3 regions of the Halanaerobium sp. ST460_2HS_T2 genome follow, and region 2 is predicted to be linked to each of the others. Evidence: riboswitches for the same ligand, from Rfam matches in the RefSeq annotation. Region 2 holds a riboswitch; each other region holds the start of a gene.
What was found. A riboswitch is a leader RNA that binds a small molecule or an ion and turns the genes downstream of it on or off. The one in region 2 is predicted to bind S-adenosylmethionine.
Positions count from the first base shown of each region.

Region 1: it holds a riboswitch for S-adenosylmethionine, as region 2 does, so the genes downstream of both, DFR80_RS03610 (O-acetylhomoserine aminocarboxypropyltransferase/cysteine synthase family protein) here and DFR80_RS08200 (methionine ABC transporter ATP-binding protein) in region 2, are expected to answer to the same signal.
Region 3: it holds a riboswitch for S-adenosylmethionine, as region 2 does, so the genes downstream of both, metF (methylenetetrahydrofolate reductase [NAD(P)H]) here and DFR80_RS08200 (methionine ABC transporter ATP-binding protein) in region 2, are expected to answer to the same signal.

Region 1 covers NZ_QPJF01000005.1:63,577-66,859, forward strand. The annotation lists gene DFR80_RS03610 (O-acetylhomoserine aminocarboxypropyltransferase/cysteine synthase family protein) at 1-1,231, opposite strand, end outside; SAM riboswitch class I at 1,366-1,470, opposite strand; gene nagZ (beta-N-acetylhexosaminidase) at 1,535-3,244, opposite strand; gene DFR80_RS03620 (MurR/RpiR family transcriptional regulator) at 3,264-3,283, opposite strand, start outside.
Region 2 covers NZ_QPJF01000014.1:72,695-75,977, reverse strand. The annotation lists gene DFR80_RS08205 (methionine ABC transporter permease) at 1-252, opposite strand, end outside; gene DFR80_RS08200 (methionine ABC transporter ATP-binding protein) at 245-1,267, opposite strand; SAM riboswitch class I at 1,360-1,468, opposite strand; gene DFR80_RS08195 (ATP-dependent helicase) at 1,583-3,283, opposite strand, start outside.
Region 3 covers NZ_QPJF01000011.1:44,722-48,004, reverse strand. The annotation lists gene DFR80_RS06745 (cation diffusion facilitator family transporter) at 86-979, shown strand; SAM riboswitch class I at 1,040-1,142, shown strand; gene metF (methylenetetrahydrofolate reductase [NAD(P)H]) at 1,306-2,193, shown strand; gene DFR80_RS06735 (Vitamin B12 dependent methionine synthase activation subunit) at 2,195-2,941, shown strand; gene DFR80_RS06730 (homocysteine S-methyltransferase family protein) at 2,925-3,283, shown strand, end outside.

The DNA of each region.
Region 1 (3,283 bases), on a different contig from region 2:
CTGCAATATCTTCAATTCCAATTGATAATCTGATTAATTCCGGCGAAATTCCTGTTTTCTTTAAATCTTCATCACTTAACTGCTGATGTGTAGTACTAGCTGGATGAATTGCCAGAGATTTTGCATCTCCAACATTGGCAAGATGTAAAAATAGTTCAAGCTGATTGATAAACTTCTCTGCTGCTTCTTTGCCACCTTTGATGCCAAATGCTACCATACCACCACTACCATTTTCTAAGTATTTTTTAGCATTATGATGTGTGTCATGACTTTCAAGCCCGGGATAACTAACCCAGTCAACTCTATTGTCAGCTGCTAAAAATTCTGCCACTGCCTGTGCATTTTGGGAATGACGCTCCATTCTTAAGCCTAATGTTTCCAGACCAGTAATTGTCAAAAAAGAATTGAAAGGACTGGGAGCACTGCCTAAATCTCTTAAAAGCTGTACTCTGGCTTTAATGATAAAAGCCGCTTCTCCAAATTCCTCCTGAAACTTAACTCCATGATAACTTGGATCCGGTTCCACCAACCCAGGAAATCTCCCTGTATCCCAGTCAAAATTACCACTATCAACAATAACACCACCAATAGAATTCCCATGACCGGCTATGTATTTAGTGGTCGAATGGATCACTATATCTGCTCCATATTCAAAGGGACGGCAGAGATAGGGGGAAGCAAAAGTATTATCAACTATCAACGGTACTCCTGCTTCGTGGGCAATTTCAGCAAGTCTCTCAAAATCAGGTACTGTTAGAGATGGGTTACCAATTGTTTCAACATAAAGAGCCTTTGTCTGTTCATTAATCTCCTTTTTGAAAGTTTCGGGGTCCTCAGAATCAACAAAAGAAACATCTATGCCCATATTCTTAAAGGTATGTTTAAAGAGATTATGGGTTCCGCCATAAATCGAACTGCCGCTGACAATATGATCTCCATTATTACAAATAGTTAAAAGGGCAATAACCTCTGCTGCCTGTCCTGAGGAAACTGCCAGAGCTCCTACTCCACCTTCTAGAGCAGCAATTCTTTTTTCCAGTACAGAATTAGTCGGATTTTGAATTCGAGTGTAAATATCACCGGCCTCTTTTAAAGCAAATAAATCTGCTGCATGGTCTGTGTCATCAAAAGTATAGGATGTTGTCTGATAAATTGGAACTGCTGCTGACTTTTTGTTCTGATCTGCCTCATAACCTGCATGTAATGCTAAAGTATCAAATTTGAATTTCATTTAATTTCCTCCTCTAATTTTCTCTTCTCTAATTAACAATAAATTTGAGTGATCACTCTACTTGCAGCCTGTAAATAAGTCTGTAAAAAATAAAAATCCCACTACCTAAAAGTAGGAGTGGGTAATTTACTTACTCCTTATCTCTCAGGAATCTTCCTGCTGGAATTAGCACCGGGCAGTAGCTAACTGCTGGTTGCCGGGTTTCAAAGGGCCAGTCCCTCCACCTCTCGCGATAAGTTTTATTGTTTTTTATAACTTTAACATAGATAAGTAATTCTGTCAAGAAATATTCTTTCTTTTGTTTTATTTAATACTAATCGGTAATTTCCCGCGGGCACTGATTTCTCCTTTTATCAAATCAACAGCAGCTTTCTGGCTGGCCGGACTGTAATCATAGGTTGTAATAAATGCCTGAGTTTGATTCAGATATTTATAATCATAGGGGTTACGAAGAGCAAGAACTAAAACATCATATTTTACAGCTAATTTTTCTGCAATTCTGGCCTGGTCTCTGTTTACTGCAGCATTATAGGTGCAGACAATAACTAAATCACTGTCAATTATTTTATTATTATTAACAGTAATCGTTTGTCCCTCTTGTAAAGTTATATTTTCTACCTTATTTAATTCTTCCTGTAAATATTTAAAAAACAAATTTCTTTTTTTATCGTCATCTTCAGCTAAAGAAACTCGCCCCATTTCAAAGTCAATTACACTGATCTTTTTTGATTCAATATTTTTTAGAGGCAGAACTCCTTCATTTTTAACCACTGTTACTGCATTTTCTGCAATTTCTCTGGCAATTTTTTGATGAGCTGCAAAATTAATTTTATTTTCATCTGCTTCTTTAAGCTCTGCCAGACTGATTCTCTTACCCTTTAGGCTTAAAATTCTCTTTAAAGACTGATTTATTCTCTCTTCGCTAATTCTTCCGTTTTTTACTGCTTTAATCACAGCATTAATTGCCTTTTTTTGTTTTTGGTAACTGTGAGATACTAAAACAGTATCACTCCCAGCTTCTATTGTTTTGACAGCTCCTTCTACAGTACCAAAAGTATTGACTATTGCATTCATTTCCATACAATCAGTAATAATTAAACCTTTAAAATTAAGTTCTTCCCTCAATAAATCAGTTAAAACAGCCTTAGAAAGAGTTGCCGGTATTCCTTTCTCCTTTTCGATTGTCGGAAAATATATATGGGCTGTCATTATACTGTCTACCCCGGCCTCAATTGCCTTTTTAAAAGGATAAAGCTCTACCCCTTCCAGACGACTGCGGGAATGTCTGATTACAGGTAAATCCAGATGAGAATCAACTGCTGTATCTCCATGGCCTGGAAAATGTTTAGCTGTTGCAATAACTCCTTTTGACTGCAGCCCTTTAATATAGGAAGTTCCCAGTTCAGCAACTAATTTAGGATCTTCTCCAAACGAACGAACTCCGATCACTGGATTATCAGGATTATTGTTCACATCAAGATCAGGAGCCAGGTTAACATTAATCCCTAAATTTTTTAGCTCATCACCTACAGCTTCGCCAGCTAAATAAGCAAATTCTTTATTATTAGCAGCACCAAGAGCCATATTCCCGGGGAAATGCGTGGCTCCTTTTAATCTAGTAACTGTACCACCTTCCTGATCTGCCGAAATAAAAAGCGGCAGCTTTGCCCCGGAGTTTACTGCCAGTTCCTGCAGCTGATTTGAAAGTTCTGCAGTCTGAGCTGGGTTCTCTATATTTCTGCTGAAATAAATCACTCCACCAATATGATAATTTTCAATCATATCTTTTATTTCTGAATCAACCTGCGGTCCTGAAAATCCTATCTGAAAAAGCTGTCCCACCTTTTCTTCCAGAGACATCTCTGCAATTTTAGAATTCATTAAAAAATCTCCTCCTAATTTTAAGAAATTAAAAATATCGAATTCCTGTTCCTGACTTACTGCTGAAGTAGTAAGAGATGAAAATAATATTATAAATAATAAAATTGTTGATAAAATAATTTTATTTCTCATTTGTAGTTCCTTTCTTCCCTTACTTTATTTTAAACTGCT
Region 2 (3,283 bases):
AAAAGGAATTACAGCTACCATCAAAATAATAAAAGGGATAGAGCGCCCAATATTTATAATTCCGTCTAAAACAAAATTGAGTGGTTTATTTGGTATAATATGATTTTCCCTGGTGATTGTTGTTAAAACTCCAAGAGGGATTCCACCAACAATAGCAAAAAACAAAGACATTGCCACCATATATAAGGTTTCTAAAGAACCGCTGATCATTAAATCATTATAGCGGGCTAAATCTGTTATAAGATCAAACATTGTCCAACACCTCTACTCTTAAATCCTGACTCTGAAGATAGTTAATACTTTCCTCAATATTTGTTAGCTGACCCTCTAAATCTAAAACCAGAGTCCCAAATGGAACTCCCTGAATCTCATCAATATTGCCATATAATATGTTGGCATCTACTGAATAATGTTTTACCAAATCAGAAATATAAGGATCATGAGTTTTTTCTCCAACAAAAGAAATTCTAATTAACTCTCCTGGTCTTTCTGCTTTTACATATTTTATGATTCGTTCTGGCAGATCAAAATCAATTACTGAACTAATAAACTTTTTAGTTAAAGTCTGCTTTGGTCTGGCAAAAATATCAAGTATTGAACCTTCTTCAATAATCTGTCCGGCCTCTAAAACCGCCACCCGGTCACAAATATCTTTAATAACTCCCATTTCATGGGTAATTAAAATAATTGTCAAATTCATCTCATCCCTGATTTTTGCTAATAACTCCAATACTGATTTTGTACTTTCAGGATCCAGTGATGAAGTTGCTTCATCAGATAAAAGTAGATCCGGATCATTGGCCAGTGCTCTTGCAATACCGACTCTTTGCTTCTGACCGCCAGAAAGCTGAGCCGGGTAATGATCTGCTCTATCAGAAAGGCCAACCAGTTCTATTAGTTCTTTGGCCTTTGCTATTCGCTCTTTTTTTGCTACACCTGCTATCTCTAGAGGAAACGCTACATTTCCCAGCACCGTTCGAGAAGATAAAAGGTTAAAATGCTGAAAAATCATTCCAATCTTCTGTCTGGCTGCTCTTAAATTTTGAGAACTTAATTCTGTTAAATCCGTTCCATTAATGTTTATAGTGCCCGAAGTAGGCTGCTCTAATAAGTTGAGCATTCTAATCAAAGTACTCTTACCTGCCCCACTGGGACCAATCATGCCGAATATCTCACCATCATCAACTTCCAAATTAAGGCCATTTATTGCTTCAACCTTTCCCTGGGCTGCATGATAATGTTTTGTCAAATTTTCTATTTTAATCAAAACTAATCACCCTCTAAAAAATAATAAAACTGCTCCAGTGTCCACAAGAGCAGTCAGAAATGAAAAAAATCCTCCTGAGAGGATTTATTTACCTCTCATCTATCATTCCCCACTGGAAATGCTGGAATTAGCACCTTACTAAATGTTTAAGTAGGTTGCCGGGTATCAAAGGGCCAGTCCCTCCACCACTCTTGATGATTTTTATTTTCTTTTTAAGTTATATAGTAGTTTATCACTCAATTTTAACTCTGTCAAGGATTTTTTGCTTATTTAAAACGGGTAACTAGAAATAATTTCCTGTTACCCAATATTCTTTTATATCACCTCTACATTTTTCCTCATTTGAATCCCTGAACCGCCTTTTTTGCTCTCCACACTGGTAAAATCAAGTCGCTGCTCAGGCAGTTCATATAAAAATCTGGAAGGTACAATCTGCTTATACTGGCCCTGATCTCCAGAAACTCTACGATTGGAAAATGAAATAAACAGCAGCTTTTCTGCCCGAGTCATCGCTACATAAAATAGTCTTCTTTCTTCTTCAACAGCATAGGGATTTAAGCCAGCAGCTTTTTCCTCCAGACTTTTTAAATGAGGAAAAACTTCTTCTTCCGCTCCAATTATAAAAACCACTGGAAACTCAAGCCCCTTAGCAGAATGGGCAGTCATTACCTTGACCTTTTCCTGAGTATCCTCTGTTATATCTTTATCCGTAATCAACTTATTAATTAATAAATAATCATATAATCCACGTCCAGGATTATTTTTCTGAAAATCTGCCATATCTTCTAAAAACATATCCATATATTTTTTTCGTTCCTCTGGATTATCAAGCTCTGCCAGAACATTCTGGTCAAAGTTAACTCGCTGGTAAAGTTCAAGGGCTTTTTTCTGCATCGGCAGCTTTTCCTCCCGGAGATCATAAATACTGTCAATTACCCGCCTTTGAAATTCAATAATATTGGCTGCCTTATTATTTCCAATTCCCTTAACCCGAGTTGGACTTTCAAAGACATCTGTAATTTTTAAATTATGTTCTCTGGCATATTTATTAATTTCACTGAGTAAAATTTCTCCAACACCATGGACCTCAATTCTAAATAGTCGTTTTAAAGCCAATCTGTCATTTGGGTTAACCAGCAGTTTTAAATAATTAACAAAATATCGGATTTCCTGTCTGTCAAAAAAGCTGACTCCTCCCACCAACTGGTGAGGAATTCTAAACTTTGGCAGCTGATTCTGAAGCTGCATTGATTGAAAGTGACTGCGGCATAAAATTGCGACATCACTAAGTTTGTAATTATAAAAATCAACCAGATGATTAATTCGCTTACAAACATATTTAGCTTCTACCAGAGGATTTTCTGCCCGGGCTACAAAGATAGGAGCACCATCATCAGCTTCAGTCCAGGCCTCCTTAACTTTATTCTGACTGTTGTTATTAATTAGCTGATTAGAAGCAGTAATAATATTATTAGAACTGCGATAATTTCTTTCCAGTTTTACAGTTCTAGCTTCCGGATAATCATGCTCAAATTCTAAAATATTACTGATATCTGCACCGCGAAAACCATAAATTCCCTGCCAGTCATCTCCAACAACAAAAATATTGTTTTGGGGTCTGGCCAGAAGAGATACGAGCTGATATTGTGAATGATTTACATCCTGATATTCATCTACCTGAATATACTGAAACTGATTCTGGTATTTAGCTAGAATCTCCAAATTATCTTCAAGAAGTTCAATAGTTTTTTTAATTAAATCATTAAAATCAAAACAGTTATTATTCTCCAGTACTCGCTCATATTCACTATAAATTCTGCTTATAATCTGATAAAAATGTTGGGAGCCCTGATTATCTTTCTGAGCATATTCCTCGATCAGTTCAGATGGAATAACCAACTCCATTTTGGCTTTAGAAATAATATTGAAGATCATTTTAGGGTCATATTCTGTTTCTTCCAGACCAAATTCGAAAATAATATCCTCTACTATGGCAATAGAATCATTAGTATCATA
Region 3 (3,283 bases), on a different contig from region 2:
ACAGATATAAATTCTTTTAAATGCTACAATTTTTATAAATACAACTATACAGGGGGAGAAAATATGATTAATATTTGTGATTCTGATGAGTGAGCACCATCATGAACACGATCATTCTGCAGTTGAAAATATTAAATTTGCCTTTTTCTTAAATTTATCATTTTCAATTATTGAAATTATTGGTGGTTTGTTAACAAATAGTATGGCAATTTTGTCTGATGCCTTACATGACCTTGGAGATTCAATTTCTCTGGCAGTTTCCTGGTATTTGGAGAACTTTTCGCAAAAAAAAGCAGATGATGATTTTAGTTATGGTTATGCTCGTTTTTCTCTGCTGGGAGCTTTAATTAACAGTATAGTTTTAATTTTAGGATCGTTTTTTATATTATCTGAAGTGGTTCCAAGACTTTTTAATCCTCAAACTGTTCATCCTGAGGGAATGTTATTTTTATCTATTTTTGGGATAATAATCAATGGAATATCTGTTTTAAAATTGCGAGGGGGCAGTTCTTTAAATAAAGAGGTGGTTAGCTGGCATCTGATGGAAGATTTACTTGGTTGGACAGCAATTTTTATTGTTAGTATAATTCTGATTTTTAAAAGTGTTCCTATTTTGGATCCTCTTTTATCTTTATTAATTAATATTTACATTTTATATAATGTTATATCAAAGTTGAAAAGAGTTTTAGCTATATTTCTACAGGGGGTTCCAGATGACATTAATATTGAAAATTTACAACATAAAATTGTTGAACAGAGCAATGCTCTTGCTGTTCATCATACTCATGTCTGGACATTAGAGGGTGAGAAAAATTTCTTGAGTACACATCTAATTGTCAAAGATCAGATAAAAAGAGACGACATTATTGAATTAAAAACAAAAGTTAAAAAACTGCTTGCTGAAGAAGGAATTGATCATGTTACAGTTGAAATTGAGTATGAAAATGAAGAATGTGAGTCTGAAGACTGTAGGGCTTAAACCTGGAATTTACTTGACACAAATCTTTTAATATGGTAAAGTAATTAAAAATAGAAAATTGTCTTATCGAGAGTGGTGGAGGGATCTGGCCCTGAGAAACCCGGCAACCAGCAGTTATACTGCCCGGTGCTAAATCCAGCAGGTTAAGCCTGAAAGATAAGTAGTTGTGAAGCCCACTTCTACTTAAGAAGTGGATTTTTTCTTTTTTATGTTATTTTTTAAACATAAAATTTTAGAAGCTTTTAATAATTAAGCAGAGAGTAATTTGATTAGAGCTTATAAGTAAATAACTTTTAAAAGTAGTAGAGCAGTATGAGGAGGTTAAAATGAAAATTAAAAGTATTTTTGACGAAAAAGAAGTGGTATTTTCTCTGGAGGTATTTCCTCCCAGAGCAGATGTGCCAATTGAAAATATCTATCAAACTTTAGAGGAGCTGAAAGATATTGACCCTGATTATATAAGTGTGACCTATGGGGCTGGAGGTGGAGTTCACAAAAATCGAACCTGTGAACTATCTTCAATTATTAAAGAAAAATATAAGGTAGAAGCACTGGCTCATTTGACATGTATTAACTCTGATCAGCGGACTTTAAATAAAATACTGGCCAGACTCAAAGCAAAGAATATTGATAATGTGTTGGCTTTGCGGGGGGATAAACCTGTTGATGGTGACCCATTAGGAGATTATAATTATGCTTATCAGCTGGTTGAGCATATCAAACAACAGACTAATTTTGGAATTGCAGCTGCCTGTTATCCAGAAGGCCATTTAGAAACAGAGAGTCTGGATCAGGATATTGAGTATTTAAAACAGAAGGTAGATTATGGAGTGGATTATTTAATCTCACAGATGTTTTTTGATAATTCTCTTTTTTATAAATTCAGGGATAAAGTAGAGGAGAAAGGGATAAATGTACCAATTGAAGCAGGAATAATGCCGGTAATAAATAAAAAGCAGGTTGGAAGAATTATAGAATTATCTGATGCTTATTTTCCGGATAAATTTCAGAAGATTTTAGATAAATATGAAGATAATCCTGAGGCTTTAAGAGATGCTGGAATAGCATATGCAGTTGAACAGATAGTTGATTTGATTTCCAGTGAAGTAGATGGAATCCATCTTTATACTATGAACAACCCTTATGTGGCTCGTAGAATAAAAGAAGCCGTTGGTTCTTTAATAACCCACATTAATGGTAAAAAGGTTGGTTAAAATGGAATTTAAAATTGACAGAAAAGAAGTTTTAAGATACTTACAGACTGCTAAAGATATAGAAGATAAGAATATAAATCGTCTGCTTGCTGAATCAATTTCAGAAATAAAAGAGTTGATTAATTTTCGTTATCTATATCATAAATTTCCGATTGAACATACAAAAGAGGGTGTGAAAATAAAAAATACTACTTTAACTTTAAAAGGTAGAAGTATTAAAAAACATCTCCAAAATTCAGCGGAAATTTATCTAATGGCAGCCACACTTGGAGCTCAGGTAGATAAAAAGATTTCCTTTTATGAGAAAATTTCTGTAACTAAGTCAATGATTTTTGACGCCTGTGCCACTACAGCGATTGAAGAGGGTTGTGACCGGGTGGAAGCTGAAATTAAAGAGAAAGCACTAAAAGAAGGGAATGACGATATAACATTTCGCTATAGTCCTGGATATGGTGATCTCGGTATAGATATTCAAAAAGAATTTCTAAGGATTTTGAAGGCACCAAAAAAAATTGGCTTAACTGCTTCCAGCTATAATATGCTGCTTCCGACTAAATCTGTAACTGCAATTATTGGGGTTATAGACAAGAAAACAGCTGCAGAAGAACATTCAATTAAGCAGGAGCAGAAAATAGAAAATTCGAAAGATGGGGACTTAGAATTTGAAAAAAGGCACTGTAAAAATTGTCTTCTGTATGAAGATTGTGAGCTTAGAAGAAAGGGGATTTACTGTGGAGCTAAAGGCTAAATTGGGTAAAGAAATAATTTTATTTGATGGGGCAATGGGTACAGTACTTCAGCAGCGGGGGTTAAAGGCTGGCGATGTTCCAGAAAAATTAAATATTGAAAATAGCAAAGAAATTATTGATATTCATAAAAGTTATCTTAAGGCTGGTGCTGAAATTATAACTACCAATACCTTTGGAGCAAATGCTTTAAAAATGCAAGAAATTAAGTATTCAGTTGAAGAAATAATTACAGCTGGAGTGGAAAATGCCAGGCAGGCAGTAATTGAGTTAGGTGTTGACGCTGCAGTAGCTTTAGATATGGGACCTCTGGGAGAACTCCTGGAACCAATGGGCAGTTTAAC